Regions from separate parts of the Rossellomorea sp. YZS02 genome, predicted to be linked through region 1. Evidence: riboswitches for the same ligand, from Rfam matches in the RefSeq annotation. Region 1 holds a riboswitch; each other region holds the start of a gene.
What was found. Region 1 has a riboswitch for S-adenosylmethionine ahead of SLH55_RS12920 (YezD family protein). Riboswitches for the same ligand answer to the same signal wherever they lie in the genome.

Region 1 (8,112 bases):
CCATTGGAAGAAGCGGCTAAGGTTCATTCCCTCATGCAAGGAAGACAAACAGTCGGAAAAGTGATCCTGCAGCCATGATTTTAAAATAATAGGGGGAAGAATGATGAACTTACGCTTATCAGACGAACAAAGAATGATCCAGAAGACCATCCGTCGATTTGTAGAGAAGGAATTGATTCCTTTAGAAAATGAAGTGCTCCGAAATGAAAGGGAAGGAAAGCCCAGCCTCTCGCCGGAAAAAAAGTATGAGCTGCAAATGAAGGCTAAAGATGCCGGCTTCTGGGGCATCAACACTCCCGAGGAATACGGAGGGGCGGATCTCGGTCACATGATGATGGCCATCGTCTATATGGAAATCTCCAAGACCTTTGTTCCATTCTCCTTCGGCGGTTATGCCGATAACATACTTTATTACGCCAACGAAGAACAGAAGAAAAACTACTTGATCCCAACCATTAATGGAGAAAAGAAATCGTGTTTTGCCATGACGGAACCCGGAGCGGGATCTGATACCCGTAATATCCGTACCACAGCAGTGAAAGAAGGAAACGAATGGATATTAAATGGGGAGAAAACGTTCATTACGGGTGGAAACGAAGCAGATTTTGTCATGGTCATGGCCGTCACGGATAAAGAAAAACACCAGCTTACGGGGAGAGACGGGGTCACCTGCTTCATTGCCGATAGAAGTATGGGCTGGAAGTCCGAATATATCCATACGATGGGTGAATGGGGACCGGCGAGCCTTATTTTTGAAGATGTAAGGGTTCCTGAGGAGAACATCCTTGGTGAAATCGATAGAGGTTATGATCTGGGCTTGGAATGGATCGGCTTTGCCCGCTGGATTGTAGGTGCCCAGGCGGTTGGAGCAGCAGAACGCCTTCTTCAAATGGCCATCGACTATTCGAAAGAAAGAGAAACATTTGGTAAACCTATCGCGGACCGGCAGGCAATTCAATGGCAGATTGCGGATTCTGCGGTAGAAATTGAAGCGGCCCGCTGGCTTGTGTTAAATGCAGCCTACACGCTCGATCAGGGTGAGGACAATCGCCATGTGGCATCGATGGCAAAGCTTTATGGATCAAATATGGGAAATCGAGTGGTCGACCGTGTCTTGCAAATTCACGGGGGGATGGGCTATACAAGAGAGCTTCCCATCGAGCGCTGGTATCGTGAGGCAAGGTTATGGCGCATTTATGATGGAACTGATGAAATCCAAAAACTGATCATCTCAAGAAATTTATTAAAAGGGCATGTGAAACTGGGGCAATTTATATAATTTTACAAGGAGGCAAAAGGAATGGGCGAACGATTCAGAGGAAAAGTGGCACTGGTGACGGGTGGAAGCAGAGGGATCGGTAAATCGATTGCGGGACTACTGGCTGAAGAAGGAGCGAAGGTGGCCATTATCGACGTGAATGAAGAGGCGTTGAATGATGCGGGAGAAGAATTTAAGCAGTATGAATTGTATACAAAAATGGCCAATGTCGTGGAATCACAGGAAGTGGAAAATGCGATGAAGGAAGTGTATGAATCCTTTGGCTCCCTTGACATTGTTGTCAATAATGCAGGTGTCATCAGGGATAATCTGCTATTTAAAATGACCGAGAATGATTGGCAAACCGTCATGGATGTGCATTTGAAGGGGTCATTTAATGTAGCGAAGGCAGCGCAGACATACATGGTGAAGCAAAGGTATGGGCGCATCATCAATATCTCTTCGACCTCTGCTCTCGGGAACAGGGGACAGGCAAACTATGCCACAGCAAAAGCGGGTCTTCAAGGGCTTACGAAAACCCTCGCCATTGAGCTCGGACCGTTTGGAATTACGACCAATGCGGTAGCACCCGGTTTCATCGAAACCGAGATGACGAAAGAGACGGCGAAACGAATAGGGATTACATTTGAGCAATTGGTAGAAGCGAGCCTGCAAGGAATCCCCGTTGGAAGAAGCGGGATTCCTGAAGATATTGCCAACGCAGTGGCCTTTTTTGCAGACGAAAAGTCATCTTTTGTCAATGGTCAGATCCTTTATGTAGCAGGTGGACCAAAAAATTAAAAAGGGAGAAAGAGGTGGAAATTATGTTTCAAGCATATATTGGGAAACGTTCGGCTCCAGTCCTAAATATTGTGGAAAAAGGTGCGGTGAAGAAGTTTGCGGAAGCGATAGGAGATCCCCATCCCATTTATGTTGATGAGCATGCCGGGAAACGGTCGAGATATAAAGGGAACATCGCTCCCCCAACTTTTCCGAGAGTATTGGAATATGGCTCCGTTGAAGGTTTTCATTTACCCAATGTGGGATTGATACATGGCGAACAATCCTTTCGATATGAAAGGCCATTGAGGGTAGGAGAAGGCATACGGTGTCATACTGAAATTAAAGACTATTATGAACGAAATGGGACAGGTGGGAAATTGGGCTTTCTTGTCATGGAAGACGTGGGTGAAGATATGCACGGGGAAAGGATTTTCACCTCTCAAGCGATTGTCATTATTACAGAAACAGTCAGAAAGAGGTTGAGTAAATGACAACACCACTATCACTCCATGTAGGAGCTAAACTTCCTCCGGTTGAATTGGATCCAGTATCGAGAATCGATTTAATTAAATATGCAGGGGCTTCCGGGGACTATAATCCCATTCATACGATCGATGACGAAGCCTTGAAGCTTGGCCTGCCAGGAATCATCGCTCATGGCATGTGGACGATGGGGAATGTGTCAAAACTCTTCAGTCCTTTTCATGAAGAAGGATTTATCAAGGATTACTCGGTACGCTTTAAAGGGATGGTCATGTTGGATGATGTGATTACATTGCGGGCAGAAATGCTGGATAGACAGGATAACCTTCTCCATTTTAATGTCACTGCAACCAATCAAGCAGAAAAAACAGTGATTGAAGGTAAAGTTGTCTTTGAGTTGATTTCTTAGTTTGAGAGAAAGAAAGTCACAGAATAATGAAAACAGCACTATCTAAAAATAGTGTTTTAAATCCCAAACAGATCGAATAGACATAAAGAGAATGAGCGTTTCCATAAAATGAGCCAAAAGATATAAATCCGATCAAAAAACTCGGGTTGACTTCTTTGTGGAATGTGATATTATTTAGAATATTAAAATTAATAACTCTTATCCAGAGTGGTGGAGGGATCTGGCCCTGTGAAGCCCAGCAACCTACGTATTGTAAGGTGCTAATTCCAGCAAAATGTTTATCCATTTTGGAAGATAAGGTATCCTTACCTGAACAACTTTCCAAAATGGAAGGTTGTTTTTTTATTTGTGAGTGAACTGGATAAGATGAAAATTGGGGGAATCATGTGGCGAAAGAAAAAAGTCAACAAGCAAATTTTGAAGAAGTAGCAGAGAAGATCCAATCCATGCTTGCGACCATGAATTATGGGTCGATCACCATTGTTGTTCAAGACGGAAAAGTCATTCAATTAGAGAGAAATGAAAAAGTTCGAATTAAATAAGCTGACTAGACAAACTAGAGGCGCATAACAAAGATAAGGGATACCCTTTTATCTTGTTATCGCCTCTTTTTATTTGGATAAGCATCAGGAAAAGGGGTGTATCATGTTAACCTATCAGACTTGGAAACAGCCAACCTTGGATTTCGAAGTGGATCCGGTCTACAAAGGAGCGTTAAATGTCCTGGAATGGACGTTCAGCCACTATGGTGAAAAAGTGGTGTATGCATGTAGTTTCGGAATTGAAGGCATTGTGCTCATTGATCTTATCTCCAAGGTACAGCCGAAGGCAACCATTGTATTCCTCGATACGGGCGTACATTTTAAGGAAACGTATGAAACGATAGAAAAAGTGAAAGAGGCATATCCGGAACTACTCATTAAAATGCAAAAACCTGAGTTGACAATGGAAGAACAGGCAAAAGTATATGGGGATAAATTATGGGAGAAAAATCCGAATAAATGTTGTCAAATTCGAAAGCTTGATCCGTTAAAGGATGCTCTGTCCAAAGGCAATGCCTGGATATCGGGGTTGAGAAGGGAACAATCTCCCACAAGACGACACGTTGAATTCATCAATAAGGATGAAAAATTCCAATCGGTTAAAATTTGCCCTTTAATTCATTGGACCTGGAAGGAGATTTGGCGATACGTCCATAAACATAATCTGACTTATAACTCCCTTCACGATCAAGGGTATCCGAGTATCGGGTGCACTCATTGCACAACACCGGCCTATGATATCAATGATCTCCGCTCCGGAAGATGGAAAGGAAAAGGAAAGACAGAATGCGGCCTTCATTGAAATGGGTGAAAATCTTTGCTTGAAATCACAGCCCTTATCATTAGTTTGTTCTTTGCTATGAACATTGGTGCCAGTGGAGCGGCTGCATCAATGGGAGTCGCATACGGTGCAGGAGCGGTAAAGAACATCAGGACAGCATTATGGATTTGTGCAGCAGGTGTCCTAAGCGGAGCAGTTCTGGGTGGTGGAGAGGTTGTAAAGACGATTAGTTCAGGAATCATCCCGCAGAATTTATTGTCGATCAAGATCGTTCTCATTATTTTATTATCTGCAACGATTTCATTGTTTCTGGCGAATGTGATCGGCATTCCTCTGTCTACAAGTGAAGTAACGGTGGGAGCAGTTGTAGGAGTCGGGGTAGCCTATCAGGTTCTGTATGTAAAATCACTTATTACGATTATGTCTTTCTGGGTTATCGTTCCTGTTATCGCCTTCTTAGTGACCTGGCTTGCAGGATGGGGTTTAGTCCAGCTTGAAAAGCGGGGGTATCATTTTGATAAACAGTGGCTTGCTTATCTGTTGATCATCGCCGGATTCTTTGAAGCTTTCTCAGCAGGGATGAACAATGTTGCCAATGCCGTTGGTCCATTGGTCGGTGCCGGGTTGATAACACCTTCACGTGGAATCTTGATTGGTGGTGCATTTGTTGGTCTAGGGGCTGTTTTGTTGGGAAAGAAAGTAGTCGAAACAAACGGCAAGAAAATTACGCAATACTCTAAAGCAGAAGGAATTCTCATTTCTTCAACAGGAGCCTTCCTCGTCATCTTGAGTTCTCTGTATGGGTTGCCGATCCCTCTGACACAAGTTACGTCCTCTTCCATCATAGGCTTAGGAGTAGCAAAAAACGGCAAGCACATGTTGCAAAAGAAAATCGTCAAAAAAATCGTCAAAATCTGGGTAGTCTCTCCCTTAATCTCACTCAGTATTTCATACTTTTTGGTCAAACTGTTAATCGATAGTGATCTGTACTCAATTGTCGTACCGATAAGCGTCATTATTGCCACGATAGGTGCGTTGTCCCTAATGAGGGTCATTAACGAGGAAAGACGGTCTGTCCACGAAGATGGAGGGGGAATTTGATCTTAATTCCGATTATACAAATATGTTAAGGAGGATATTTTGCATGAGTTTACAGGCGCACGGAGGAGTACTGGTCCAATCTTATTTACCTGAAGAATCCTACAAGGACATTCAACAAGAATTATCACTGGACGAAATCGCATTGAGTGATCTGGAACTGATTGCAATCGGTGCTTACAGTCCCATTGAAGGATTCTTGACCAAAAAGGATTATCAGCCCGTGGTGGAATCATCGAGGCTAGAAAGCGGATGTGTATGGAGCATTCCCATCACTTTGCCCATCGATAAGGAGCAGGCTGATCTTGTACAGATTGGGAAAAGGAGCAGGCTTGTATATAAAGGAGAAACATACGGGATTATCGACGTAGAGGATATCTTCGAACCTGACAAATATAAAGAAGCCCTCCTTGTCTATGGAACGACCGATGGAAATCATCCCGGAGTAAAGAAACTATTCCAGCGGGGTGATGTGTATGTCGGAGGCAAAATTACATTAGTGAAAAGACTATCGAAGCCTTTCAAGGAGTATGCATTCGATCCAGTTGAAACACGGAAAAGGTTTAAAGATAAGGGATGGAAAACGATTGTCGGTTTCCAGACCAGAAACCCTGTGCACAGGGCACATGAATACATTCAGAAAACGGCGCTTGAAACCGTGGATGCCCTATTTTTGAATCCGCTGGTCGGTGAAACGAAAGCAGATGATATTTCAGCAGAAATCCGGATGGAGAGCTATGACGTACTATTAAGGAACTATTACCCGAAAGACCGCGTATTTCTCGGAGTATTTCCTGCTGCTATGAGATATGCAGGGCCAAGGGAAGCCATTTTTCATGCATTAGTGCGAAAAAATTATGGATGTACTCACTTCATTGTCGGGAGGGATCATGCAGGGGTTGGTGATTATTATGGAACCTATGATGCTCAAAAGATTTTCGATCAGTTTACGGAAGAAGAGATCGGGATTACACCCCTTCGCTTCGAACATAGCTTCTATTGTAAGAAATGTGAAGGGATGGCGACGACGAAAACCTGTCCACATGGAAAAGAGTATCATGTCATCCTATCCGGAACAAAGGTAAGGGGAATGCTGAGGAACGGCGAAGTCCCCCCTTCAACATTCAGTCGTCCAGAGGTCATTGATGTATTGATCAAGGGTCTCAAACAAGAATCCAATTAATCGGCCGGGGAGGAAGATAGCTTGAGTGAAAAACAAGAAAACATTGTATGGCATGAATCTACGATCACCAAACAGCAAAGAAGGAAAAAGAATGGTCATCAAAGTTTCATTCTCTGGTTCACAGGATTATCTGCTTCAGGTAAATCGACAGTGGCGAATGCACTGGCTGCCTCCCTTTTTAAACAGGGAAAGCAGGTGTATGTTCTGGATGGGGATAACGTCCGCCACGGATTGAATCATGATTTAGGATTTGACGAGGACGACCGTAAAGAAAACATCAGACGGATAGGGGAAGTGTCGAAACTCTTTATAGATAGTGGTCAAATTGTACTCACCGCGTTTATTTCACCTTACAGAAAAGATCGGGATCTTGTAAGAAGCCTGGTAGGACCCCAAGAGTTTCTGGAAGTATATGTACATTGTTCCCTGGAGGAATGTGAAAAGCGTGATCCAAAAGGATTGTACAAAAAAGCCCGTAAACAAGAAATCACTCATTTCACGGGAATCAGTGCTCCCTATGAAGAACCGGAACATCCCGAAATCGTCCTGGATACAGAAAAAAACTCAATTGAACATTGTGTAGAAAGTCTGTTGGCCGAATTAAAGGAAAAACAATTGATATAAGGAGAGGAAATCATGGCATATAAGAAATCGTGGGAGTCTAATGAAAAGCTGAACAAAACAGAACAATGGAAGCTCGAAAAAGACGGATTGAAGATATTCGGGGATATTCCGTATTATGCCGAAAACGGATTTTCTTCCATCCCGAAAGAAGAATGGGATAAATTCAAATGGGCTGGCCTTTACCTGCAAAGACCCAAGGAGGACGGCTACTTCATGATGAGGGTGAACGTTCCATCAGGTATCCTGAATTATGATCAGGCAAGGGCACTTGCTTCCATTTGTAAAGAATATGGCAGGGATGTCTATGATATCACCACCCGTCAGGCAATCCAGTTTCACTGGTTGAAGATCGAGCAGATTCCGGACATATTTAAACGATTGGAGGAAGTCGGATTGTCTTCTGCCGGGGCATGCGGGGATATTACTCGTAACATCGTCGGAAACCCTCTGGCTGGCATCGATCCTGATGAATTATTCGATACACGCAGCGTCGTGAAGGAAGTCTACGATTTCTTTCAGCATAACGAAGATTTTTCGAATCTTCCAAGAAAATATAAAGTAGCGATCTCCGCAAATATCAACAATGCATCTAATGCTGAAATCAATTGTGTTTCTTTTGTTCCTGCTAGAAAAAGGATTGATGGGAAGGAAGAGGCCGGATTTCATGTGAAAGTCGGTGGCGGGTTGTCAGCAAGACCATTCCTCGCACAGGAACTGGATGTATTCGTCCTTCCTCATCAAGTGAAAGACGTGACGGTTGCCCTTACGACCATATTCCGCGATTACGGTTATCGCGAGAAACGTCATTTAGCGCGGTTGAAATTCCTGATGGCCGACTGGGGACCGGAGAAATTCAAAGAGAAATTACTGGAGTATGTAGAACTCCTTCCGGCAGGGACCGATGCGGTACAGGGATGGAACGCAGGGTACTTCTACGGAGTCCACCCTCAA
Region 2 (7,821 bases), on a different contig from region 1:
AAAGTAAACGATTCCATTTAAATAAATTTATATAAAGGAAGGGTTCTAATGAATTCAGTGAGCATGTCTAATGAATTAACGGAATTACTTAACGGTCAAAACATCCAGGAACAATTATCTGTTTCTCAACTAGTCGAAAAGGTCCTTCAACGAAATGAAGGAGTTTTAACTTCATCAGGTGCAATCAGAGCAGAAACTGGTAAATACACAGGACGCTCTCCTAAGGATAAATTTATTGTAGAAGAACCAACGACGAAAGATAAAATCGAATGGGGTTCTGTCAATCAGCCGATCTCTTCGGAATCATTCGATAAATTATATACGAAAGTCATCGAATACTTAAAAGAAAAAGAAGAAGTATTTTCATTTAAAGGGTTCGCAGGCGCCGACCCGAAACATAGACTGCCGATCCAGGTAATCAATGAATTTGCGTGGCATAATCTTTTTGCCCACCAATTATTCATCCGCCCGGAAACAGATGAGTTAAAAGATCATCAATCAGAGTTCACCGTCATTTCAGCGCCGAACTTCAAAGCTGATCCGGAAGTGGATGGCACTCACTCTGAAACGTTTATCATCGTTTCATTTGAAAAAAGAATCGTATTGATCGGCGGAACGGAATATGCCGGTGAAATGAAGAAGTCGATCTTCTCCGTGATGAACTATGTACTTCCTGAATCCGATATCCTGTCCATGCACTGTTCTTCAAACGTTGGACGCGAAGGCGATGTCGCATTGTTCTTCGGATTATCCGGTACTGGTAAAACGACTTTATCCGCAGATCCTAACCGCCGTTTGATCGGTGATGATGAGCACGGATGGTCCCCGAACGGTGTATTCAATATCGAAGGCGGCTGCTATGCGAAATGTATCGGGTTAACGCGTGAGAAGGAGCCACAGATTTTTGATGCAATCCGTTTCGGTTCAGTACTTGAAAATGTCGTTCTTGATGACATGTCCCGCCTCCCGGATTATGATGATAACACTTTAACAGAAAACACGCGTGCTGCCTACCCCCTTCAAGCGATGGAAAACATCGTGGAGCCAAGTATAGCAGGACACCCAAATACGATTGTATTCCTGACAGCTGATGCATTCGGCGTATTACCTCCGATCAGCAAGCTGACAAAAGAACAGGCAATGTACCATTTCTTAAGCGGATATACATCAAAGCTTGCAGGTACTGAGCGCGGAATCACGTCACCGCAAGCTACATTCTCAACTTGCTTTGGATCTCCATTCCTTCCGCTTCCTGCCACTCGTTATGCAGAAATGCTTGGTAAGAAGATCGATGAGCACAATGCACAGGTATTCTTAGTGAACACTGGTTGGACCGGTGGAGAATACGGTGTCGGAAACCGCATGAAGCTTTCTTACACCCGTGCCATGATTCAAGCCGCTCTTGAAGGCGAACTGACGAATGTTGAAACGGCGACAGATGAAATCTTCGGTCTGAACATCCCGGTCCACGTTCCTGGTGTTCCAGACGAAGTCCTTCAGCCTAAGAAGACCTGGTCCAATGAATCCGCTTATGAAGCGAAGGCAAAAGAACTTGCTCACAAGTTCAACGAGAACTTCAAGAAATTCTCAAACGTCCCTTCTGACATCGAACAAAAAGGCGGCCCGTCCGTTAAATAAATCATCCTGACATACAAAGGTCCGTCCCTCACATTTGAGGGACGGACCTTTGTTATCGTTATAGCCCTTTTTTCCGGCCGGTGATTCTGTTGAATAAGAATACAACAACGGCGATGATCAGTAGAACATGGATGACGGCTCCACCGATTTTAAAGATCAATCCTAGTAACCAAAGAACTAATAAAATTCCGATGATGGTCCAAAGCATTTGTGCTCCTCCTTAAAACTGTTCTTGCTCATAAGTTTCCCTAATACTCGGATTTTAAAACCATTACCAATTCCCCATTCTTTTTCTGATTTCACCTAAAAATAAAACTTTACTAAATATTACTAATTTTGGTATGATTATGATTAAATTTTACAGGGGGAATCAAGATGATCAGACAGCTTACAGAAAAAGATCACGATAGTTGCCAGCAGCTTATTCAACAACAACCTGCTGAGAATTTATTCATCATCGGGGACATTGAAGCCTTCGGATATGAGCAGGATTTCCAGAGAATCTGGGGCGATTTCGATGATGAAGGAAACTTAAGGGGGATCCTCCTTAAGTACCGGGAAAACTTCATTCCGTTTTCCATGGGGGAATTCGATGCGGAAGGGTTCGCCGCTATTATCAACGGGACGGAAGACTACAGCATCGTTTCAGGTTTGAAACGAATTGTCACTGAAGTTGAACCCTACTTATCAAGGAAGATCGATTCGAAGAGACATATGTATTATGCCAAATGCGACAGTACCTCGGCCATGGATGACCACGATCTGCCCCATGTGAAAGAGGCCAATTTCGATGATTTACCGAAGCTTGTAGAGCTGTTGAACGCTATCCCTGAGTTCAGCGGAGGAAGTTTTACAGTGGAGAAAAGAAAGCACGGGATGGAAAAAGGGGTTGCCCGCAGCTACTTCGTGGAACAGGATGGACAGTTTGTTTCTTCCGCGTCCACTACGGCGGAAAATAGCATGTCCGCCATGATCGTCGCTGTATGCACCCACCCCCAGTATAAGAAAAAGGGATATGCCACAGAGTGCATGACGAAGCTTTGCCGTGACGTTCTAAACGAAGGAAAAGAGCTTTGCCTTTTCTATGATAATCCTGAAGCAGGAAAGATATATAAACGGATTGGATTTAAGGATATTGGTTACTGGTCAATGTATAAATTCTAAATAAAAAAAAGTGGATTCCTAAAAATAGGAGTCCACTTTTACTTATGCGGCCACTTTCCGACTCTGGATCAATTTTGCCTGAACCAAACGCTTTCTTACCGTAATACCTATCCAGCTTGCCAGGAACGCTTTGATCAGACCGACTACGATAAACGGATAAACTCCCGCTGCCATCGCCTGATTCCAGCCCAGGTCCGCTACAAATTTCAGTTGAATGGTCCCCAGGATCAATGTAATGATCATCCCAACCGTATTGGCGATCATCGCCATCGGAATGGTGAACTTCGTTTTTTCAAGAATATAACCTGTAAAGAAAGCCGCTACGATAAAGCCAAAAATATAGCCGCCGGTCGGACCGACAAGCACTTGCGCACCCCCGCTGAACCCTGCGAACACGGGTACCCCGACAGCACCTAGTGCCGCATAACAAATCAGCGACAATGCCCCATATCTGCTTCCAAGGATCGTAGCCGTGATTCCGACTGCCAGTGTTTGCCCGCTGATGGGAACGAGTGGCAATGGTATTTCAATCTGTGCGAAGATCCCCGTCATCGCTGCAAAGATCGCACAGTGGATGATCATCCTCAGTTTTTCTCCATTCATGTGTGAATCCCCCTTGTGTATGTAAACTCTATATAAGTATAAGTTAACACATATCACGTGTATTGGGGAAGAAAATTTTCATCTGTTGAGTAGACCCAAGGTTCTCTATTACTGGGGAGCATATATATTACATACCTTCTCACTTGCCATAAGCTTCACCTCAGATTTTAAAGATATTCTCCCCTTCTCCAACTCATCTTCTCTCTTATCACTGATCATATATAGGCAAGTATGCTGAGGGTATCGCTCATTGTATACCTGTATAATTCTCCCGATGGCTACGTAGGACATTTGTTGCTCCTTTCATGATGTTCATTCTATGACGCATGTTCTTACTCATTCTTCACGAGAAGTTCTGAACGGACATGCTTCGCTGATTCCACCATCACTTTTAGGGATGAAATGGTTTCAGCAATTCCCCTGGTTTTCAAACCACAATCAGGATTAATCCAAAACTGTGTAGGATTCAACACTTTTAAAGAACGCTTAATATGCTTGATGATTTCCTCACTCTCAGGTATCCGGGGACTGTGAATATCATACACACCCAAGCCTATCCCTTTGTCGTATATGCTTTCCTCAAAAATGTTGATCAGTTGACCATGACTCCTCGACGTCTCGATTGAGATGACATCTGCATCAAGTTCACTGATGGCTTCCATGATATCTTCAAAATCGGCATAACACATATGGGTATGAATTTGCGTTTCATCCCGAACTGACGAAGTGGCTAACTTAAATGAATGAACAGCAGCTTGTAAATAGTCATCCCACCGTTCCTTCTTCAATGGTAATCCCTCTCTGAGAGCGGGTTCATCAACCTGGATCATCCGAATTCCCTGTTCTTCAAGTGATTCAATTTCTTTGCAGAGAGAGCAGGCAATCTGGTTAGCTACTGTGTTGCGTGATAGATCCTCCCTCACGAATGACCAGTTCAGAATGGTGATCGGCCCTGTTAACATCCCTTTAACCGGCTTTTTGGTTAGCGACTGGGCATATACCGTCTCATCCACTGTCATCGGTTGTATAAATTTCACATCTCTATATATGATTGGCGGCTTCACACATCGCGATCCATAGGACTGGACCCATCCGAATCTTGTGAACTGAAAGCCCTCCAATTTTCCGCCGAAAAATTCGACCATATCCGTCCGTTCAAACTCACCGTGTACCAACACATCCAATCCGACTTCTTCCTGGATGGTGATCCACCGTTTTATTTCTCCACGAATGAATTCCCGATATGCGTCGTCACCAATCTCACCCTTACGCCACTTCAATCTCTGTCTCCTTACCTCACTGGTCTGAGGAAAGCTCCCGATTGTAGTAGTGGGAAGAAGGGGGAGCTCGGATTGTACCTTTCGGCGAATGGAATAGGGGGACAACCTCCTGACAGTCAATCGGTTTTCTTCATATGCTTCTCTGCTGCTACCGACTGATTCATGCCGGGCAGCGATGGATTTCACACTTCCATCCAACTCCTTCTGTAAGATCCCCGTTTCTTTCCCGATCGCTTTCGCAAGAATGACCACCTCCTTCAATTTCTCATCAGCAAAAGACAAGCGTTCTCTAAGGGTTTGATCCAAAGCATCTTCCCTCCGCACGGTCACCGGTACGTGAAGCAAGCTGGAGGATGGTTGAATGATTAATTGGTCCTTCGATACTAGATCAGTCAATGAAGATACAAATGAATGGGCGTCAACAAGATTCCTTCTCCAAATATTCCTGCCGTCCACCACCCCGGCAGCGAGTATCTTATCTGCAGGGAACCCGTTCCTTCTGATGGCATCCAAATTCTCTCCCCGATCATGAATAAAATCCATTCCTATCCCGTCCACAGGTATGGCCATCACCTCTTGATAATGCTCCAATCGATCGAAATAGGTTTGAAGAATAACCTTCACATGGGGAGCAGATTGCTTTAATACCCCATAGACCTCTTTAAAGCGTTCCACCTCCTGTCTGGAGATGGAGGTACATAAGATCGGCTCGTCCATTTGCACCCATTCTACTCCCTCCTCCTGTAATTCCTTTAAGACTCTGGCGTATAGAGGGACCAATTTTTCCACAAGTGCGTTTCCATCCCCATCATCATACCCTTTAGACAATTTCACAAATGTGAATGGCCCAATGATCACAGGCTTCCCCTTGATACCAAGCTTTTCTTTCGCTTCTCGGTAAAAAGCCAGCGGTCGATTTTCCACCAGCTTAGGTTCCGAGCCGGAAAATTCCGGGACGATATAATGATAGTTGGTATTAAACCATTTCGTCATTTCCGATGCTGGGGAATCCTTCGTCCCCCTTGCAATATCAAAATACGTATCGAGAGGTACTTTCCCACCTTGATAGTCAAATCTTTCCGGAACGACTCCAAACATCACGGCAGTATCCAGTACATGATCATAAAGCGAGAAGTCCCCAAGGGGAATCAAATCCACTCCCTGATCCCTCTGTTTCTTCACATGCGCGAGACGTATAACTTCCATTTGTTTTTGGAACGTCTCTTCGTCCACCTTATTGGACCAATATTTCTCCAATACCTTTTTCCATTCACGATTTTCCCCTATTCTCGGATACCCTAAATTCGAACTCATGACCTTACTCAAATAACACACTCCCCATCTTTTCAGAATTGTGATTATAGCCCCAACAAAAAAATCTCTCTTTCAAAAGAAAGAGAGATTCATACGCATACTTAACTAGAGTCGAGACCAATCGGTATTCTCAACACGCATTCCTCACCCCTCTCTATATCCCCGTAGAGCATAAGTGCATACAACAGGCAGGTCTCCTGACTCAGGATCGTCGCTTCTTACCCCTTCCCATTTCGGATGAAATAGTGGTTAAATGATAAGTTGCTCCCCTATACAGTGGCGGGACCGCGCCGGATTTTCACCGGTCTTCCCTCTTAGCTGAGTAAAACTCAGCACCTATTGCATTTGTCTATTCAATTGTCCTTTTACCAGATAACGAAAAGCCCTCTCCATCAATGAAAGAGAGGGCTTCATATTTAGTGGAATCCCCTCTTATTTTCCAAAGCCAAGGCTTTGCAGGAATTAGCACCTTTTCAATAAAAATTGAACGGTTGCCGGGTTTCACAGGGCCAGTCCCTCCACCTCTCTACATAAGAGTTTTATGCTTATATTTTTACTATTCGGAAATTAGTACTTATCGTAGCACGGGAACAATTGACTGTCAAAAGAAAATTTCATCCTTTTTCAATCTCCTTAATAGTACGTACTTTCTGCATAATGGCACTTGATGCAATTCCGTGAGGCGGGAGTTTCATAAAAGACATGTTTGCACCTGGCCTGGATGCCCTTCACTTCTTTCTCAAGGTCCATGATCCTTTGGTGCAGAATCAGCATTTCTTTCTGCAACAAAAGTATATGAGAACCTTGATTACCGGTAGAGGTTGGATCCATTTTCAACAAACTCCTTCGCCTTTTCTTTCAACCCTTTGTCCCTCTCAAACTGTGACTCTACAGTACTGCCCTTCATCCCCCTGATATCATGTGAGATTCTCATAGAACAAAACTTGGGTCCGCACATGGAACAGAAGTGGGCGGTCTTTGCCCCTTCGGCAGGGAGGGTTTCATCATGATACTCCCTTGCCCGTTCAGGATCCAGGGAGAGATTGAATTGATCATTCCATCTAAACTCGAATCGTGCTTTGGAAAGGGCGTTGTCCCTTATGCGTGCACCTGGATGCCCCTTCGCTAAATCAGCTGCATGGGCGGCAATCTTGTATGCAATGACGCCTTCCCGGACATCGTCTTTATTCGGAAGCCCGAGATGTTCCTTTGGTGTTACATAACAGAGCATCGCCGTCCCGAACCAGCCGATCATCGCAGCCCCAATGGCAGAAGTGATATGATCGTATCCTGGTGCAATATCTGTCGTTAATGGTCCCAATGTATAGAAAGGGGCTTCATGACAGATTTCCATTTGCTTATCCACGTTTTCTTTAATCATATGCATCGGGACATGACCAGGCCCTTCAATCATCACCTGGACATCATGCCTCCAAGCGATTTTCGTTAACTCGCCCAGTGTTTCAAGCTCAGCAAATTGGGCTTCGTCATTGGCATCTGCGATCGACCCCGGTCTTAATCCATCCCCTAGTGAAATCGAAATATCATAAGCCTCTGCAATTTCACAAATTTCTTCAAAATGGGTATAAAGAAAGTTCTCCTTATGATGGGCCAGACACCACTGTGCCATGATCGAACCTCCCCGTGACACGATACCTGTGGTACGATCAACGGTTAAATGAATATATCTCAACAATACCCCGGAATGGATGGTAAAGTAATCAACACCCTGCTCTGCCTGCTCGATCAGCGTATCCCGGTACACCTCCCACGTAAGATCTTCTGCTATCCCGTTTACCTTTTCCAGAGCTTGATAGATCGG
Region 3 (8,112 bases), on a different contig from region 1:
TTGGTTAGCATTAGGACTCGATCCAGACCGGGCAATCTTTTATCGTCAGTCTGATATACCTGAGATTTTTGAATTAAGCTGGATTCTAGCATGCTTTGCACCTAAAGGATTATTGAATCGAGCACATGCATATAAATCAATTGCTGAAGAAAATCATAAGATGGGCAGGGAAGCGGATGCCGGGGTCAATATGGGTGTATTCACTTATCCCATACTAATGGCGGCAGATATCCTGTTATTCCAAACGGAGATCGTCCCTGTAGGAAAGGATCAAATTCAGCATGTTGAAATCGCAAGGGACCTTGCAGAAAATTTTAACAAGCAATATGGAGAAACCTTTGTACTTCCCGATTACATTATAGAGGAAGAAACGGCTGTACTGCCAGGACTGGATGGAAGAAAAATGAGTAAAAGTTATAACAATACGATTCCCTTATTCGAAGAGCCAAAAAAGCTTCAAAAATTAATCAACAAAATTAAAACAGATTCTTCTCCTCCTGAAGAACCTAAAAATCCAGAATCGTCCATCATATTTTCTTTATACAGAGAATTTGCAACACCCGAACAAGTAGAAGAAATGAGAAAAAGGTATCAAAGAGGAATAGGCTGGGGGCAAGCGAAGAAAGAACTTTTTGAAGTCATGAATTCATTTATTGAAGAACCGCGAGCACAGTATGAGGCACTAATGGCCAGCCCTGAAAAATTGGATGCCATTCTACAAGAAGGTGCTGTCAAGGCAAGAAAAAAGGCGATTCCCTTTATGACAGAGATAAAAACAAAGATAGGGATCTTTCATTGAGATTCACGCCTAAACGCATTTGTTGTTTGGTTATTCAGTCTGAAGAAAACGCCTTCGGATGAATAGGTACATTTGTATTATTTTCGGATAATTCATAATTATCATTGACTTTCGTGCTTCTTTGTTATAAGTTATGGGAAAGTTATTTTTCACAAAATCATATAGTTTCTTATCAAGAGAGGTAGAGGGACTGGCCCGAAGACACCTCAGCAACCAGCCGTGAGTTTAGGTATGGTGCTAATTCCAGCAAGTTGATGTCAACTTGGACGATAAGAGGGAGAACGAATGTACAAAACCTTCTTATTTTCAGTAAGAAGGTTTTTTGTTTTTTCCCTTTTCGTATTCAAGATAGAAAAGGAGAGAAGAATGTTGAAAAATCATATTGATACAATGCTTGTCCAGGCAGGAAATCGGAAAGATCCTGCAACGGGTGCTGTGAGCCTGCCCATTCATTTGTCGACTGCCTATGAACATAAAGGGATTGGACAATCGACAGGTTATGATTACACAAGAACTGGAAATCCAACACGTGCTACTTTAGAGGATACCCTTGCGCGCTTGGAGGAGGGGCATAAGGCATTTGCCTTTAGTTCGGGTATGGCAGCGATTCAGGCCATTCTTAGCTTATTTAATAGTGGGGATGAATTGATTGTTTCAAAAGACTTATACGGCGGAAGCTATCGTTTATTCATACAGTATGAAAGACAATACAGTATCAAATTTCATTTCGTCGATACAAGTGATCCTGTCTCCATTGAAGAACAAATCACTAACAGAACCAAGGCCATTTTTCTCGAAACACCGACCAATCCATTAATGAATGAAGCAAGTATTTCTGAGGTTTCCCGACTTGCTAAACGTAACGGTTTGATATTAATTGTTGATAATACCTTCTATACACCGATCCTGCAGAAGCCACTTAGTGAAGGAGCAGACATTGTAATCCACAGTGCGACAAAATACTTAGGGGGGCATAATGACGTTTTGGCAGGTGTTGTGATTGTAAAGACAGAGGAACTGGGGGAAAAAATCTACACCGTTCAAAATTCTATCGGTGCAGTTCTATCACCATTCGATTGTTGGCTCTTATTAAGAGGAATGAAAACACTTAGTCTCAGAATGGCTCAACACGAAAAAAATGCTAAAGAAGTCACACAGTTTCTTGATTCGCATGAATATGTAACAGACGTTTTGTATCCGGGTAAAGGAGGCATGCTTTCCTTTCGTATAGCAAAGGAAGAATGGGTTGCTCCCTTTCTTCAAAAACTAAACATTATTACGTTTGCCGAAAGTTTAGGGGGGGTTGAAAGCTTTATCACTTATCCCGCCACTCAAACACATGCAGACATTCCTGAAGAAGAGCGAAACAGGTTAGGTATCTGCAACAGACTTCTACGGTTCTCTGTAGGAATTGAATATATTGATGACCTGATTGAAGATCTGGAGAATGTTTTTCAACAATTGGAAAAAGAGGTGCTTACGTATGAGTAAAAAACCATTTTCACTTCAGACGTCACTCATTCATTCTCACGGATTTGATAAAGAAACAGGAGCGGTCTCTACGCCAATCCATCATGCAACAACTTTTCATCAACAGGATTTCGATCAGTACGGAACCTATGACTACAGCCGATCGGGAAATCCAACGAGGGAAACCGTCGAGGAAACGATAGCTGAGCTCGAAGGAGGGATAAGGGGCTTTGCCTTTTCATCGGGAATGGCGGCAATCTCCACAAGCTTTTTATTATTGTCGAGCGGGGATCATGTTCTCGTATCAGAAGAAGTGTACGGTGGGACCTACAGGATGATCACGGAAGTCCTCACTAAGTTTGATATTGAATACTCCTTTGTGAACATGAAGGACCTGCATGAAGTGGCTTGTTCAATAAAACACAATACAAAAGTGATCTATATGGAGACACCATCGAATCCACTCCTGAACATCACGGATATTGAGGGAGTCGTGAAGCTTGCCAAGGCAAATGGATGTTTAACGTTTCTTGATAATACATTCATGACTCCACTGCTTCAAAGACCGATCAGTCTGGGTGTAGATGTTGTCCTCCACAGTGCCACGAAGTTTCTTGCCGGGCATAGTGATGTCTTAGCGGGGCTTGCGGTAACGGGTGATGAAGAGATTGCCTCGAAGCTTGCTTTCCTTCAGAATTCGTTCGGAGCGGTACTCGGGGTACAAGATTGCTGGCTTCTCTTGAGGGGACTCAAAACTCTGCATGTAAGATTGAAGGAATCTTCAGAATCCGCATATAAGATTGCTACCTTCCTGGAAAACAGAAAGGAAGTAGAAGAAGTGTACTACCCTGGCTTGAGCTATCATCCCGGTCGTGAAATACAAGTTCGACAAGCTGAGGGTCCTGGGGCGGTTCTTTCCTTCCGATTAAAAGGGGAAGATGAAGTAAAGCAACTCATACAAAATATAAATATTCCCGTATTTGCCGTCAGTCTGGGAGCAGTAGAGTCCATTTTATCCTATCCATCAAGAATGTCACATGCTTCCATGCCCAAAGAGGAACGAGAGCGGAGAGGGATTACTGATGGTTTATTACGATTGTCAGTAGGACTTGAAAACGTGGATGAATTAATTTCCGATCTTAAAAAGGGTTTGGATAGTATACAAGAAATCAATCGAGACAACGTAATAAATTTATAGTAAAAGGAGGGGATGTCATGAAGCCGTTGCTGGAAGCACTGAAAGAGAGAATCTTACTTGCAGATGGTGCGATTGGAACGTTGTTGTATTCATATGGAGTGGACAGATGCTTTGAAGAGCTGAATCTTTCTCACCCAAATGAAGTGTTGAAAGTCCATAAAGAGTATATTGATGCAGGAGCAGATATCATACAGACCAATACGTATGGAGCCAATTATCAAAAGCTTTCCAGATACGGATTGGAGGAATCGGTTAAAGAAATTAATACAGCTGCAGTGCGTCTGGCAAGAAAAGCTGCGGGAGAGAACACCTATATTCTGGGCACGATCGGGGGAATCAGGGGCATTAAACAAAATGTGTCCCTCGAAGAAATCAAAAGAAGCTTTCGTGAACAGCTATACTGTTTATTATTAGAGGGTGTAGATGGCATACTGCTTGAAACCTTTTATGATTTTGAAGAATTAACCACTGTATTAAACATTACTAAACGTGAAGCAGACATTCCTGTTATTGCTCAAGTTTCCCTTCATGAAACCGGAGTTCTTCAAAATGGAATGGAAATAAAAGACGCCCTTCTACAATTAGAATTACTGGGAGCCGATGTTGTCGGCATCAATTGCCGCATGGGGCCATTTCATATGGTGAATTCCCTGGAGGGGGTACCACTACCAAAAAGGGCGTTTCTATCCGTCTATCCGAATGCCAGTCTGCCGAACTATGAAGAAGGTCGATTCTATTACTCTGCTGAACCTGATTACTTTGGTGATATAAGCAACGAATTGAGACTGCAAGGTGCAAGAATCATTGGTGGCTGCTGCGGAACCACACCTGATCACATTCGTTCTGTAGCTGCAAGGTTAAAAAGCCGGGAGCCCGTGAAAGAAAAAAAGGTTAAAAAGAAAAAAGTTGTTCAGTTATCGTCACCTTCTATCAAGGCAAACTTGCTGCATGAGCAGGTAAGAGAAAATAAAACGATCATTGTTGAACTAGATCCACCTAAACACCTTGACACGAAGCTATTCTTCCAAGGTGCTGAGGCATTAAAGGAAGCTGGAATTGATGCACTAACGCTTGCTGACAATCCGTTAGCGTCGCCTCGAATAAGTAATGATGCCATTGGAAGCCTGGTCAAATCCAAGTTTGACCTTACACCTTTGGTCCACATCACTTGCCGGGATCGAAACCTGATTGGACTTCAGTCCCATTTAATGGGCTTACACACGTTAGAGATACACAATATATTAGCGATAACGGGTGACCCTGCCAAGATTGGAGATTTTCCAGGGGCAGCATCCGTTTATGATTTATCTTCCCTCGAACTCATTGAATTGATTAAACAGAACAATGAGGGTATATCCTTTTCCGGTAAATCACTCCGGGAACGAACTCAATTTTCAGTAGGTGCAGCTTTTAATCCGAATTTCCGTCATTTAGACGCTTCTGTAAAAAGACTTGAAAAGAAAAAGAAAGCAGGTGCTGACTATTTTATTTCTCAACCGATCTTTGGGAAAGAGCAGCTGTTTCAAGTACATGTGGCTACAAAGCATTTAGATGTTCCCATTTTTATAGGGATCATGCCGCTGATCAGCTCAAGAAATGCAGAGTTTCTCCATCATGAAGTACCTGGGATAAACGTTCCAGAAGAAACAAGACAAAGAATGAAGGAAGCAGGAAGTGATCCTGTCGCTGCAAGAACAGTTGGAATGGAGATAGCAAAAGACTTACTTGATACAGCAATAGAACTTTTTAATGGGATTTATCTTATCACGCCTTTTGTCAGGTACGATATGAGCATTGAACTGATTCATCATATACAAGAGAAAACCAACACAGAAAGAGAGGTTCCCTATGGCCATCACTTTGTTTGAAGAACAGCTTAGGAAAAAAATACTTGTACTCGATGGAGCAATGGGAACGATGCTTCAACAAGCGAATTTATCCCCGGAGGATTTTGGTGGAGAAGAGCTTGAGGGCTGTAATGAAAATCTGGTATTGACAGCGCCGGAGGTCATTTATCAGATTCATCTGGAATATTTGAAAGCCGGAGCTGATGTGATTGAAACAAACACCTTTGGTGCTACCCCCATTGTACTGGACGAATATGAGATAGGCTCAAAAGCATATGAAATTAATAAAAAAGCAGCTGAAATCGCCAAAAGAGCTGTAGAAGATGTCTCAACCTCCGAGTGGCCCAGGTTTGTTGCAGGATCTCTAGGTCCCACTACCAAAACCTTATCCGTAACAGGAGGAATAAGCTTTGATGCGTTAGTAGAAAACTATCGTGTTCAAGCAGAAGGTCTTCTCGATGGAGGCGTTGATGTACTACTTCTCGAAACGAGTCAGGATGCTTTAAATGTAAAAGCGGCAAACCTCGGCATTCGAACTGCCTTTGACTCCAAAGGGAAAGAGATTCCCATATTGTTATCCGGAACCATTGAGCCGATGGGCACTACACTCGCGGGGCAGACAATCGAAGCATTTTATTTATCTCTTGAACATTTAAACCCTTTGGTCGTTGGTCTGAACTGTGCAACCGGACCTGAATTTATGAGGGATCATATTCGTTCCTTATCAAGTCTGGCAACTACTTATGTCAGCTGTTATCCGAATGCAGGATTACCTGATGAAGAGGGAAATTACAATGAGACTGCTGATTCACTCAGTGTAAAGATGAAGGGTTTTGCTGAGAAAGGCTGGCTGAATCTTGTTGGAGGGTGCTGTGGAACCACACCGGAGCACATCCGTGCCCTTTCAGAAGTGGTGAAGGGATTCCCTCCTCGTAAACCTAAAGAATCTCATCCTCATGCAGTGTCAGGAATTGAACCGTTTGTTTATGAAGATCCAGATAGAAGACCGATTCTGGTCGGTGAACGGACGAATGTCATCGGTTCGCGAAAATTCAAACGATTGATCGCAGAGAATAAGATAGAAGAAGCTTCAGAGATTGCGAGAGCGCAAGTGAAAAATGGAGCTCAGGTAATCGATATCTGCCTTGCGGATCCCGATCGTGAAGAGGTAGAAGATATGAATGTATTTATCCAGGAAGTGGTGAAAAAAGTAAAAGTTCCACTTGTTATTGATTCGACGGATGAGAAAGTGCTTGAGACCGCATTGAAGTATTCTCAAGGAAAAGTAATTATTAACTCGATTAATCTGGAAGATGGGGAAGAACGGTTCGAGAAGATAACAAAATTGATGAAGGAATACGGAGCAGCGGTTGTGGTAGGCACAATTGATGAAAAGGGAATGGGAGTGTCTGTAGAGCGAAAGGTAGACATTGCCATCCGCTCACATAAACTGTTAACTGAGAAATATGGAATAGCTTCAGAAGACATCATCTTTGACCCCCTTGTATTCCCAGTGGGAACAGGAGATCAGCAATATATCGGTTCAGCCAATGCTACAGTTGAAGGGATAAGACAGATAAAAGAATTCTTTCCTGAGTGCCCTCATATCTTAGGGGTTAGTAACGTATCATTTGGACTGCCCCCTGTCGGAAGGGAAGTCCTAAATGCGGTATATCTTTACCACTGTACGAAAGCGGGACTTGATTATGCCATCGTCAATACGGAAAAATTAGAGCGTTTTGCCTCCATTCCTGAAGAAGAGGTTCGAATGGCCGAGAAACTCCTTTTTGAGACGACCGATGAAACACTGGCAGAATTTACTGCGTTTTATAGGGGTAAAAAGAAAGAAGTAAAGGTACCAGTCAACACGATGACATTGGAAGAAAGGCTGGCACATTATGTGGTGGAAGGGACGAAGGAAGGACTGATTGACGATCTAAATATCGCCTTGGAAAAGTATGACGCACCCCTTGAAATCATCAATGGGCCCCTTATGGCTGGAATGAGTGAAGTCGGAAGGTTGTTTAATGATAACCAGTTGATCGTAGCGGAAGTATTACAAAGTGCCGAGGTAATGAAAGCATCCGTAGCTCATCTGGAAACGCATATGGAACAAACGGAAAATTCTTCTTCAAAGGGAAAGGTGATCTTGGCTACGGTTAAGGGAGATGTTCATGATATTGGTAAGAATCTTGTTGATATTATCCTCAGTAACAATGGATATGAAGTAATTGATTTAGGCATTAAAGTGACACCACAGGAACTGATCGGGGTCATACGGGAAGAAAAGCCCGATATCGTAGGTTTGTCCGGACTCCTTGTGAAGTCTGCACAGCAGATGGTCATTACTGCCCAAGACTTAAAACAGTCTGATATATCAGTTCCTCTGGTAGTAGGAGGTGCGGCCCTCACCCGAAAATTCACTACAAATAAAATTGGCAGGGAATACGATGGCCTGGTTCTTTATGCGAAGGATGCAATGGATGGACTTAGCATCATGAATGGGATTCAACATGAAGAAACGAGGCTGCGGTTGGAAGAGGAGAGTCGCGAAAAATTAAGAAAGGTCGTATCGACTGAAGAATCTCCGAATCGAAATACATCTTCTGTTGCGGTGAAAATACGTTCCACTGTTTCAAAAGATGTAAAAGTCCATGTTCCTTCTGACTTGATTCCCCACACCATTAAAGAATTTTCACTTGATCAAATCCATCCCTACATTAATCAGCAGATGCTTCTTGGGCACCATTTAGGGATCAAAGGGAAAATTTCAAGATTACTGGAAGAAGGAGACGAAA
Region 4 (8,112 bases), on a different contig from region 1:
AATTTCATCATTTTTTCTGAAAAATTCACCTTCAGAATCACTCCCGGGGGCTACCCTTAAGTTTTCACAAAATTCCGCCATTATACTGCCAATTAATAGTATGGAAGTGTGAATTTATTAATTAGAATGTATATTTATTGATTTTTTGATACTCTCTTTCAAAAATGGCAACTGTTGTTGCTTTTGACGAAGATAGTGGCGGTTGATTTCCGTTCCAGGTGCTCGCTTTCCGCGGGGCTGGCGGTGAGCCTCCTCGGCTGCGCCTGCAGCGAGAATCAACTGACGAAAAGTTTGACTATCACAAAGGAAATGTGAAGATAGCGTATGACACTGCTTTTTCATTCGTTGCCGTGACTGATTTTATTTCATAGTCCCATACTCTTTTTAAACGGATGGTCACACACCATTTTGCTCTGTCAACTACTGACTACGTTAGAGGGTGAAGGGAACTGCGTAGACTCCTACGGAAAACGGGCGTGCCGAGACCCCGGAAGCGGTTTTTGCTGAGGAGGCTCGGCCGAACGTCCGTGGAAAGCGGAGCAGTGCCCTTCACCCTCCTGCACCACAACCTAAATGACAGAGCATACCCAAAACTTAAGTCTGTATAAGAATCGCAACAATTTTTGAGAAAACTGCCTTACGAAAAGAGTCAAAAAAAAGAGAAGGATTTCTCCCTCTCGATTAGGTTATTGCTTTAATTGATTCAAGTCTTGAATCGACTGTTGAACCAGGGTGACTGCCTGGCTCATGACGGCTCCTCCGCCGAATGCAGCTGTTACGCCGATGGCCTCAAGGATTTCTTCCTCACTGCACCCTTGATCGAGGCATCCTTTTGTGTGATAGATGATGCAGTATTCATCCTGTGAATACAGACTGATTCCAAGGGCAATCAGCTGTTTTTCTTTTTTGGTAAGTACTCCTTCTCTAAAGCAGTGCTCGGTAAATGTGTTATACTGCTCAGCTAGTTCCGGCATTTTCTCAGTGAAGATTCCAAGTCCCATTTTATAATCATGAAGGGCTGCTTCTGTTGTATTTCTCGGTTCCATCTGCATTTCATTCAACTCCATCTCAAAATAGATTCATCGGAAATAGTATGAGCCAATCAGGAAATGATTATGTTATTAAATTACGGAAAGGGCTGTGATCAAATAAAGAGGCTGGGACATAACTAAATCTATACACTCTAAAGACGAACAATGAGATTACGTGTTACACCGCTGTTGATTTCCGTGCAAGACTTCGCTTTCCTCGGGCGGAAGGCGAGCCTCCTCACAGCTTGCGCTCCTGCGGGGTCTCACCTATTCCGCTTTTCCCGCAGGAGTCTTTGTCTTGCACTCCAATCAACAGCTAGAACCTGCTAAATACATGGATTTTAAAAATTAAAAATCCGAACGAGTTAGATTTTTATCAAATTACTCGTTCGGATTTTTCTTTATCTGAAACCCTTTTGTCCCAGTCTCTTATGATTGTTATTCAGTTACCGGTACCACCGCTCCGTCCCATTCTTCATTGATGAAGTCTTGGATTTCTTTTGAGCGCAATGCCTCAACCAAAGCTTTTACCTCTTCTTTGTTTTCATCACCTTTGTTCACTGCAATCACATTTACATACGGTGAGTTACTGTCTTCGATGGCAATTGAATCTTCGAGTGGCTTCAAGCCAGCATCGATGGCATAGTTCGAATTGATGACGACCGCATCCCCTTCTTCATTTTCATACATTTGTGGAAGCAGGGCTGCTTCGTATTCATAATCGAATTTCAGGTTTCTAGGGTTTTCTTTGATGTCTTCCAGTTGAGCCTGTGTATTCTCGACACCGTCTTTTAATGTAATCAGACCCTTTTTCTCCAATAAAGTAAGGATGCGTCCATGGTCGGAAACGGAGTTACTCATGAGAATCGTTGCGCCTTCTGGAAGGTCCTCAAGTGATTTATACTTTTTAGAGTATACACCGATCGGCTCGATATGAATTCCGCCGGCGTTGACGAAATCATAGTCATTTTCTTTCATTTGTAAGTCCATATACGGTGTGGTTTGGAAATAGTTCGCATCCAGGTCCCCATTATCCAGGTCTTTGTTCGGTAGGATATAGTCCTGATACGTCTCGATTTGAAGATCGATCCCTTCCTCCTCTAAGATCGGCTTCACTTGTTCAAGAATTTCTGCATGAGGTACATTCGATGCCCCAACCACTAACTCCTTCTCGTCACTGCCTCCGGAACTTGAATCATTCCCGCATGCTGCTAAACCAAAGATACTCGTTGCTGCAATAATACCTGCTGCCCATTTTTTCATTATCATTCTCTCCTTTTTATCTTTTATCTAATTTATTTGTAAAGAAATCACCTATTAGTTGAATGGCGAAAACGACAAGTAAAATCATGATCGTTGCTGCCAGTGTTACATCTTCCCTGCTGCGCTGGAATCCATCCAGATAGGCGAGATTCCCCAAGCCTCCTGCCCCGATGACCCCTGCCATCGCTGTATATCCAACGAGGGCGATGGCTGTTACTGTGATTCCTGATATTAAAGCCGGAAGTGATTCAGGGATCAATACTTTCCATATAATCGTACTCGTTTTAGCTCCCATTGCTTTCGCTGCTTCAATGACGCCTTTGTTCACTTCTCTCAGAGCAATCTCAACCATCCTGGCATAGAAAGGAGCCGCTCCTATGATCAAAGCAGGAAGAGCTGCGTTCGCTCCACGTATCGTATCCAATAATAATTTGGTGAAGGGAATCAATAGTACAATCAGGATAATGAACGGGATGGAGCGGAACACGTTGACCACTGCACTCGTTATGGTATAAGTAAGCTTGTTCTCCCACAAATTTTCCTTGGATGTAAGAAATAACAAAATTCCAAGGATCATCCCCAATACAAATGTAATTAACACCGACATCCCGGTCATATAAAGGGTTTCAAGGGTGGCTTCCCACATCTTTTCCCAATCCACATTCGGAAATAAGTTCTCCATCATCCTCGTAACACCTCCACCTTAACCAACTGCTCTTCGGCAAACTGAACGGCTTTGTTGACCGTCTGTTCTTCCCCGTCCAGATGGACGGATAGCGTACCGTAAGCTCCTTTTTGTGTTTGTGAAATTTGCCCTTGCAGGATATTGACTTCAAGATCGAATTTCCTGATCAGGCTGGTGATGAGCGGTTGCTCAGTCGAATCGCCCACGAATGTAAATTTAATGACTTTTCCATTCGGATACTGTTCCAATAGGTGCTGAATTGTTTCTCCCGTTTCCTCTCCTTGGGATACTTCCTTTACAAATCGCTTTGTCACCTGCTCTTGTGGATTCCGGAACACTTCCAGGACATCACCAATTTCTACAACCTTCCCTTTTTCCATGACAGCCACACGGTGACAGATTTTTTTGATCACATGCATTTCATGGGTGATCAAGACGATTGTGAGTCCTAACCGTTGATTGATGTCCACCAGCAAATCAAGGATGGAATCGGTGGTTTGCGGGTCTAATGCTGAGGTGGCTTCATCGCATAGAAGGACGTTTGGATTATTCGCCAGAGACCTCGCTATCCCGACTCTTTGTTTCTGCCCTCCGCTCAGTTGAGAAGGATAGGCATCCCCTCTGCCTTCCAATCCGACCAGCACCAATAATTCATTGGCTCTTTGTATCCTTTCCTTCTTGGGTACCCCTGCAATTTCCAAGGGGAACATAATATTTTGCAGGACAGTCCGGGACCAGAGGAGGTTAAAGTGTTGAAAAATCATTCCAATGGACTGTCTTGCCTCTCGCAACTTTTTCCCCTTCACCTTGGAAACGATTTGTCCATTCACATCGACAATACCCTGATTCGGAACCTCGAGTCCATTGAGCATTCGAATCAGCGTACTTTTACCTGCACCACTATAGCCGATCACTCCAAAAATTTCTCCTTCGGCAATGTCAATATTTACTCCATCAACTGCAGCAATCGGACCATTTTTGGATTGATAGATTTTCTTTACATCTGAAATGCTGATCATGTTGTCTCCACCTTCTTTCTAAGTAAAACGGTCGTTTTAATCAGGATTGTAAATATATCCCTGCAACCTCTCAAGCTCTTTCAGGATATTCAATAAAAAAATGCCCTCCTGCGATAAGCAGAAAGGCATAATCATATATAGGACTATCCTTTCTCTCATCTTTCAAAGCAATCGCTTTGAGTGAATTGGCACCATTTCAATTTTCATTGACGGTTGCCGGGCTTCATAGGGCACGTCCCTCCACCTCTCTAAATAAGAGTAAAGTATCAAGTTATTTAATTTTATTAGCTAAAGACTCTGAAAATTTGCTACAAGAGAGATTCTATCATCGGATATAGAAAAGTGTCAATTCTTTTTTTACTTTTATGACACTTTAACCGGTTCCTTCACCCTGGACCTTGTCAACCAAAGCACCGACTCCACAAATAGCAGCGGGCGGTATCCTCCCCTGACTTCAAGGATTCCTTTTTCAACCAGTTGGGACAATCGCTCTTCACCTGTCAACAGAGAAATGATATCCCCCTCTTCTCCCTCGATCACAAAATGTGCTTCAGGCATTATATCTTCTAATACTGCACAACGGCTGTTCGAAATGGAAATTCCATAGATCCAATCCCTGCATTGAAAATGAAGGATAAATGGGCTGTCTGGAAACAAGAGTCGTAAATGGTATCTTGAATGACACTGATCTACTAATTCCTCTAAATATAGTCGCATGAATACCCTCCCAGTGAAACTTCTATATACTTACAATTCCACTTCAGGTGATCATTCCCTTTTAAACATTCTCGACATGTTTTGAACGGATGTATCAAATTTGTCGAACAGTAAGAATTTGGATGATGGAAGGTCAAAAAATGAGGGGATTCGAACCATTTCCCGAGAAATATGTCTGCGAATGTAGAACGAAAAATGCTAAAATGTCCAAAGTATAAAAACAAAAGGCTGTTTTCGTAAACATTGTTGTTTTTGGATGTAGCGAGTGGCGGTTGATTTCCGCTACAGGTGCTCGCTTTCCGCGGGGCTGGCGGTGAGCCTCCTCGGCTTCGCCTGCGGGGTCTCACCTGTCCAGCGTTTCCCGCAGGAGTCGAGCACCTTCCGCTCCAATCAACTGACGCGAAATTTGACTATCACAAAGGAAATGTGGAGATCGGGTATGCCACTGCTTTTTCATTCGTTGCAGTGACTGATTTTATTTCATAGTCCCATACTCTTTTAAAACTGATGGTCACACACCATTTTGCTCTGTCAACACATACTACTCCAGAGGGTGAAGGGAACTGCGTAGACTCCTACGGAAAACAGGCGTGCCGAGACCCCGGAAGCGGTTTTTGCTGAGGAGGCTCGGCCGAACGTCCGTGGAAAGCGAAGCAGTTCCCTTCACCCTCCTGCACCATAACTTAAATGACAGAGCATCGTATATCTTGGTTTGTATGAGAATAGCAACAATCTTTGCGAAAACAGCCAAACAAAAAGACCCTCTTTAAAAAGGTCTTTTATCTCTCTAAGCATTCTTGGTGATGGTCTCATAGATGAATGGAACGGATTGAAAGGCATAAATCCTTTCTTGTTCCACGCTATCTTTTAAGAGGAGCAGGCAGGGTACACTTTCAATGGAGTGCTCTTCTGCATATTCGGGCAAGTAGTTCAAGTTTGCTTTCACAAAATGGAACGACTGGGGAAGTTTCTCCACAACGTCCATCATTTTACCTGCAACCTGGCATGTACCACACATTGGTGTATAAAGGTATACGGCTGCTAACGTATGACCATCAATCGATTGCTGTAATTCTTCTGTACTGCTTACCTCGATCAAAACTAGATCATCCTTTTTCCAAGATATTGTTTATGCACATCAATGTTTGCTCCGATCAGAACAGAGGCAAGGTGATATTCAGGAGCTGCGGCTACTTCTTTGTACATCCGGTCGATGTAAAGGTGTCCGGCCTCAGGAAATTCACGCATAAACTGTTTACGTAACTTCTCACCTGCATCATCGGCATCCACCAGGATGTACACATCCCTTTCAAACAGTTCGTCAATCAGTTCGTCCATCTTTGTAATACTGATCGTTCCATTTGTGCAAATGATTTCAATTGGTTCTTTAATAATGTCTTTTACTTTTCTCTTATCGGTTGTTCCTTCAACGATAATTACCTTTTCGTCAAGTTCCATCATGATCATCACCTTATCTTTCAGAAATAAGATTAGGATAGTATATTCAGATAACAAGAGATGATGTCCACTTTCTACTCATATTTTCTCATGTTTACAAAAAATAGTGCAAGTGGTTTGTTTCATTACGTATAGAAATGGTGCCAGATTCAATAATGAATCTGGCACCGAGAAAATCTAACACCATCCACCTTCATCACAATCCGTATATCTGGCGTCATGTCCATCAGTGGAAGTATAGCTTTGATAAATTTTATTTTCCTTTGCTTCAAAGTTCGGTTCCAGAGTCACCCCATCAAGAGGCAGACTCATTTTGCCGATCGGTTGATTATCAAGGTATAACTCAACTTCACCATTTTTTAGTTTACCAGTGACTCTGCCTGTCACATCTAATTTCTTTGGTTCAAGGACCATACGTCTTCATCCTTTCTATTTACGCGTAGTCATATGATGCCCAAAAAGAAAAACAAAACACCTTGAGAAATCCTCAAGGTGTCCTGGCAGATATTATCCTTCATTAATCATTTCGTCATACTGTTCAGCTGTCATAAGCTTGTCTACTTCTCCAGCATCTGAAGGCTCAACAACGACCATCCATGCCTTTTCATAAGGTGATTCGTTCACGAATTCAGGGCTGTCGGACAGCTCTTCATTCACTTCTACCACCTTACCTGAAACAGGGGCATACAGCTCAGAAACGGTCTTAACCGATTCAACACTGCCGAATGGCTCATTCGCTTTGATTTCATCGCCAACCTCAGGTAACTCGACGAATACGATATCGCCCAGTTCAGATTGTGCAAATGATGTAATTCCTACGCGTACATTTTCCCCTTCAACTTTGACCCACTCGTGTTCTTCTGAATAACGAAGTTCTTTCGGTGTACTCATTCTCTATCCCTCCAAATGCTAGTTATACAACCTAATATTGACACACTTTTCATTGAAAAAGCAAGAAAACCAAGTATGAATAATGAAACTTTTTCATAGCCCATGATTTAGGGAATCCAGGGCCCCGAATTACTTCCAGGTATCTTCAAATGTTTCTTCTTTAAAACCTACTGTAACCTGGTTTCCATCCGTTGTAATCGGACGTTTGATCAGCATTCCGTCAGAGGAAAGGATTTCCAATAATTCATCATCCGATGCTGAATTCACTTTATCTTTTAAACCAAGTTCACGATATTTTTTTCCACTTGTATTGAAAAACTTCTTAAGAGGATATCCGCTCTTTTCATACATGCTCTTAAGTTCTTCTTTTGAGGGCGGATTCTCTACAATATGTACTTCATTCAAAGCTGTGCCCTGGTCTTCCAGCCACTTTTTAGCTTTGCGGCATGTACCGCACTTCGGATAAGAATAAAAAGTCAATGACATCATTCCACCACCTTTCAATAAAATCCGGAGACGGGGAAATCCCCGTCCGGCAACAGTCATCTATTTCTTACATTCGACAATATCCGTAAGTATCCTTCTTTTCAGAAACATTAGCTGCATTGATTTTCTACCGTTTCTACCAACTCTTTAAGGAGGTCGGTTGCATTATCCAATTCAAGAGAATAGAAACGCTGGGTTCCTTTTTGTTCCATGGATACTAATTGCTGATCCCTCAGGATTTTTAAATGGTGCGAAACAGCAGGCCGGGATAGTGTCAGATTATCAGTTATCTGATTGACCGTAAGAGGTTCTTGTTCGGCAAGAAGTAAAATGATATCTTGACGATAAGGATCGCTCAGCGCTTGAAATAATGGTATACAAGCACGAAATGTATCGATTGCTTTTTGACCCATAGTGTTCTCCCTTCAAACTCATTCACTATTAATTATACCCGTTCTTGTACCTTACGAACAATACTGGTGACCATTTTACGCGGCATGAACCGAATTGATTGTGTGAGAATCCGGTTTTTCATCCCTGGGACAATGACCGTTTTAGTGCT

Region 2: it holds a riboswitch for S-adenosylmethionine, as region 1 does, so the genes downstream of both, metE (5-methyltetrahydropteroyltriglutamate--homocysteine S-methyltransferase) here and SLH55_RS12920 (YezD family protein) in region 1, are expected to answer to the same signal.
Region 3: it holds a riboswitch for S-adenosylmethionine, as region 1 does, so the genes downstream of both, SLH55_RS09240 (methionine biosynthesis PLP-dependent protein) here and SLH55_RS12920 (YezD family protein) in region 1, are expected to answer to the same signal.
Region 4: it holds a riboswitch for S-adenosylmethionine, as region 1 does, so the genes downstream of both, SLH55_RS12020 (methionine ABC transporter ATP-binding protein) here and SLH55_RS12920 (YezD family protein) in region 1, are expected to answer to the same signal.

What each region holds. Positions count from the first base shown of each region.
Region 1 covers NZ_JAXBLY010000012.1:46,719-54,830, reverse strand. The annotation lists gene SLH55_RS12945 (NADPH:quinone oxidoreductase family protein) at 1-78, shown strand, start outside; gene SLH55_RS12940 (acyl-CoA dehydrogenase family protein) at 104-1,279, shown strand; gene fabG (3-oxoacyl-ACP reductase FabG) at 1,301-2,059, shown strand; gene SLH55_RS12930 (MaoC family dehydratase N-terminal domain-containing protein) at 2,083-2,532, shown strand; gene SLH55_RS12925 (MaoC/PaaZ C-terminal domain-containing protein) at 2,529-2,933, shown strand; SAM riboswitch class I at 3,129-3,234, shown strand; gene SLH55_RS12920 (YezD family protein) at 3,320-3,475, shown strand; gene SLH55_RS12915 (phosphoadenylyl-sulfate reductase) at 3,579-4,277, shown strand; gene SLH55_RS12910 (anion permease) at 4,335-5,357, shown strand; gene sat (sulfate adenylyltransferase) at 5,401-6,537, shown strand; gene cysC (adenylyl-sulfate kinase) at 6,559-7,161, shown strand; gene SLH55_RS12895 (nitrite/sulfite reductase) at 7,174-8,112, shown strand, end outside.
Region 2 covers NZ_JAXBLY010000019.1:69,057-76,877, forward strand. The annotation lists gene pckA (phosphoenolpyruvate carboxykinase (ATP)) at 49-1,638, shown strand; gene SLH55_RS17675 (lmo0937 family membrane protein) at 1,697-1,846, opposite strand; gene SLH55_RS17680 (GNAT family N-acetyltransferase) at 2,014-2,802, shown strand; gene SLH55_RS17685 (biotin transporter BioY) at 2,845-3,405, opposite strand; gene metE (5-methyltetrahydropteroyltriglutamate--homocysteine S-methyltransferase) at 3,738-6,011, opposite strand; cobalamin riboswitch at 6,169-6,354, opposite strand; SAM riboswitch class I at 6,429-6,536, opposite strand; gene thiC (phosphomethylpyrimidine synthase ThiC) at 6,808-7,821, opposite strand, start outside.
Region 3 covers NZ_JAXBLY010000007.1:155,058-163,169, reverse strand. The annotation lists gene SLH55_RS09245 (tryptophan--tRNA ligase) at 1-799, shown strand, start outside; SAM riboswitch class I at 966-1,075, shown strand; gene SLH55_RS09240 (methionine biosynthesis PLP-dependent protein) at 1,166-2,290, shown strand; gene metC (cystathionine beta-lyase) at 2,283-3,467, shown strand; gene SLH55_RS09230 (bifunctional homocysteine S-methyltransferase/methylenetetrahydrofolate reductase) at 3,485-5,335, shown strand; gene metH (methionine synthase) at 5,316-8,112, shown strand, end outside.
Region 4 covers NZ_JAXBLY010000011.1:19,058-27,169, forward strand. The annotation lists gene SLH55_RS12005 (carboxymuconolactone decarboxylase family protein) at 687-1,052, opposite strand; gene SLH55_RS12010 (MetQ/NlpA family ABC transporter substrate-binding protein) at 1,470-2,294, opposite strand; gene SLH55_RS12015 (methionine ABC transporter permease) at 2,311-2,979, opposite strand; gene SLH55_RS12020 (methionine ABC transporter ATP-binding protein) at 2,976-3,998, opposite strand; SAM riboswitch class I at 4,151-4,257, opposite strand; gene SLH55_RS12025 (hypothetical protein) at 4,362-4,715, opposite strand; gene SLH55_RS12030 (thioredoxin family protein) at 5,503-5,814, opposite strand; gene SLH55_RS12035 (toprim domain-containing protein) at 5,817-6,176, opposite strand; gene SLH55_RS12040 (YusG family protein) at 6,351-6,587, opposite strand; gene gcvH (glycine cleavage system protein GcvH) at 6,681-7,064, opposite strand; gene SLH55_RS12050 (arsenate reductase family protein) at 7,194-7,550, opposite strand; gene SLH55_RS12055 (ArsR/SmtB family transcription factor) at 7,661-7,963, opposite strand; gene SLH55_RS12060 (SDR family oxidoreductase) at 7,996-8,112, opposite strand, start outside.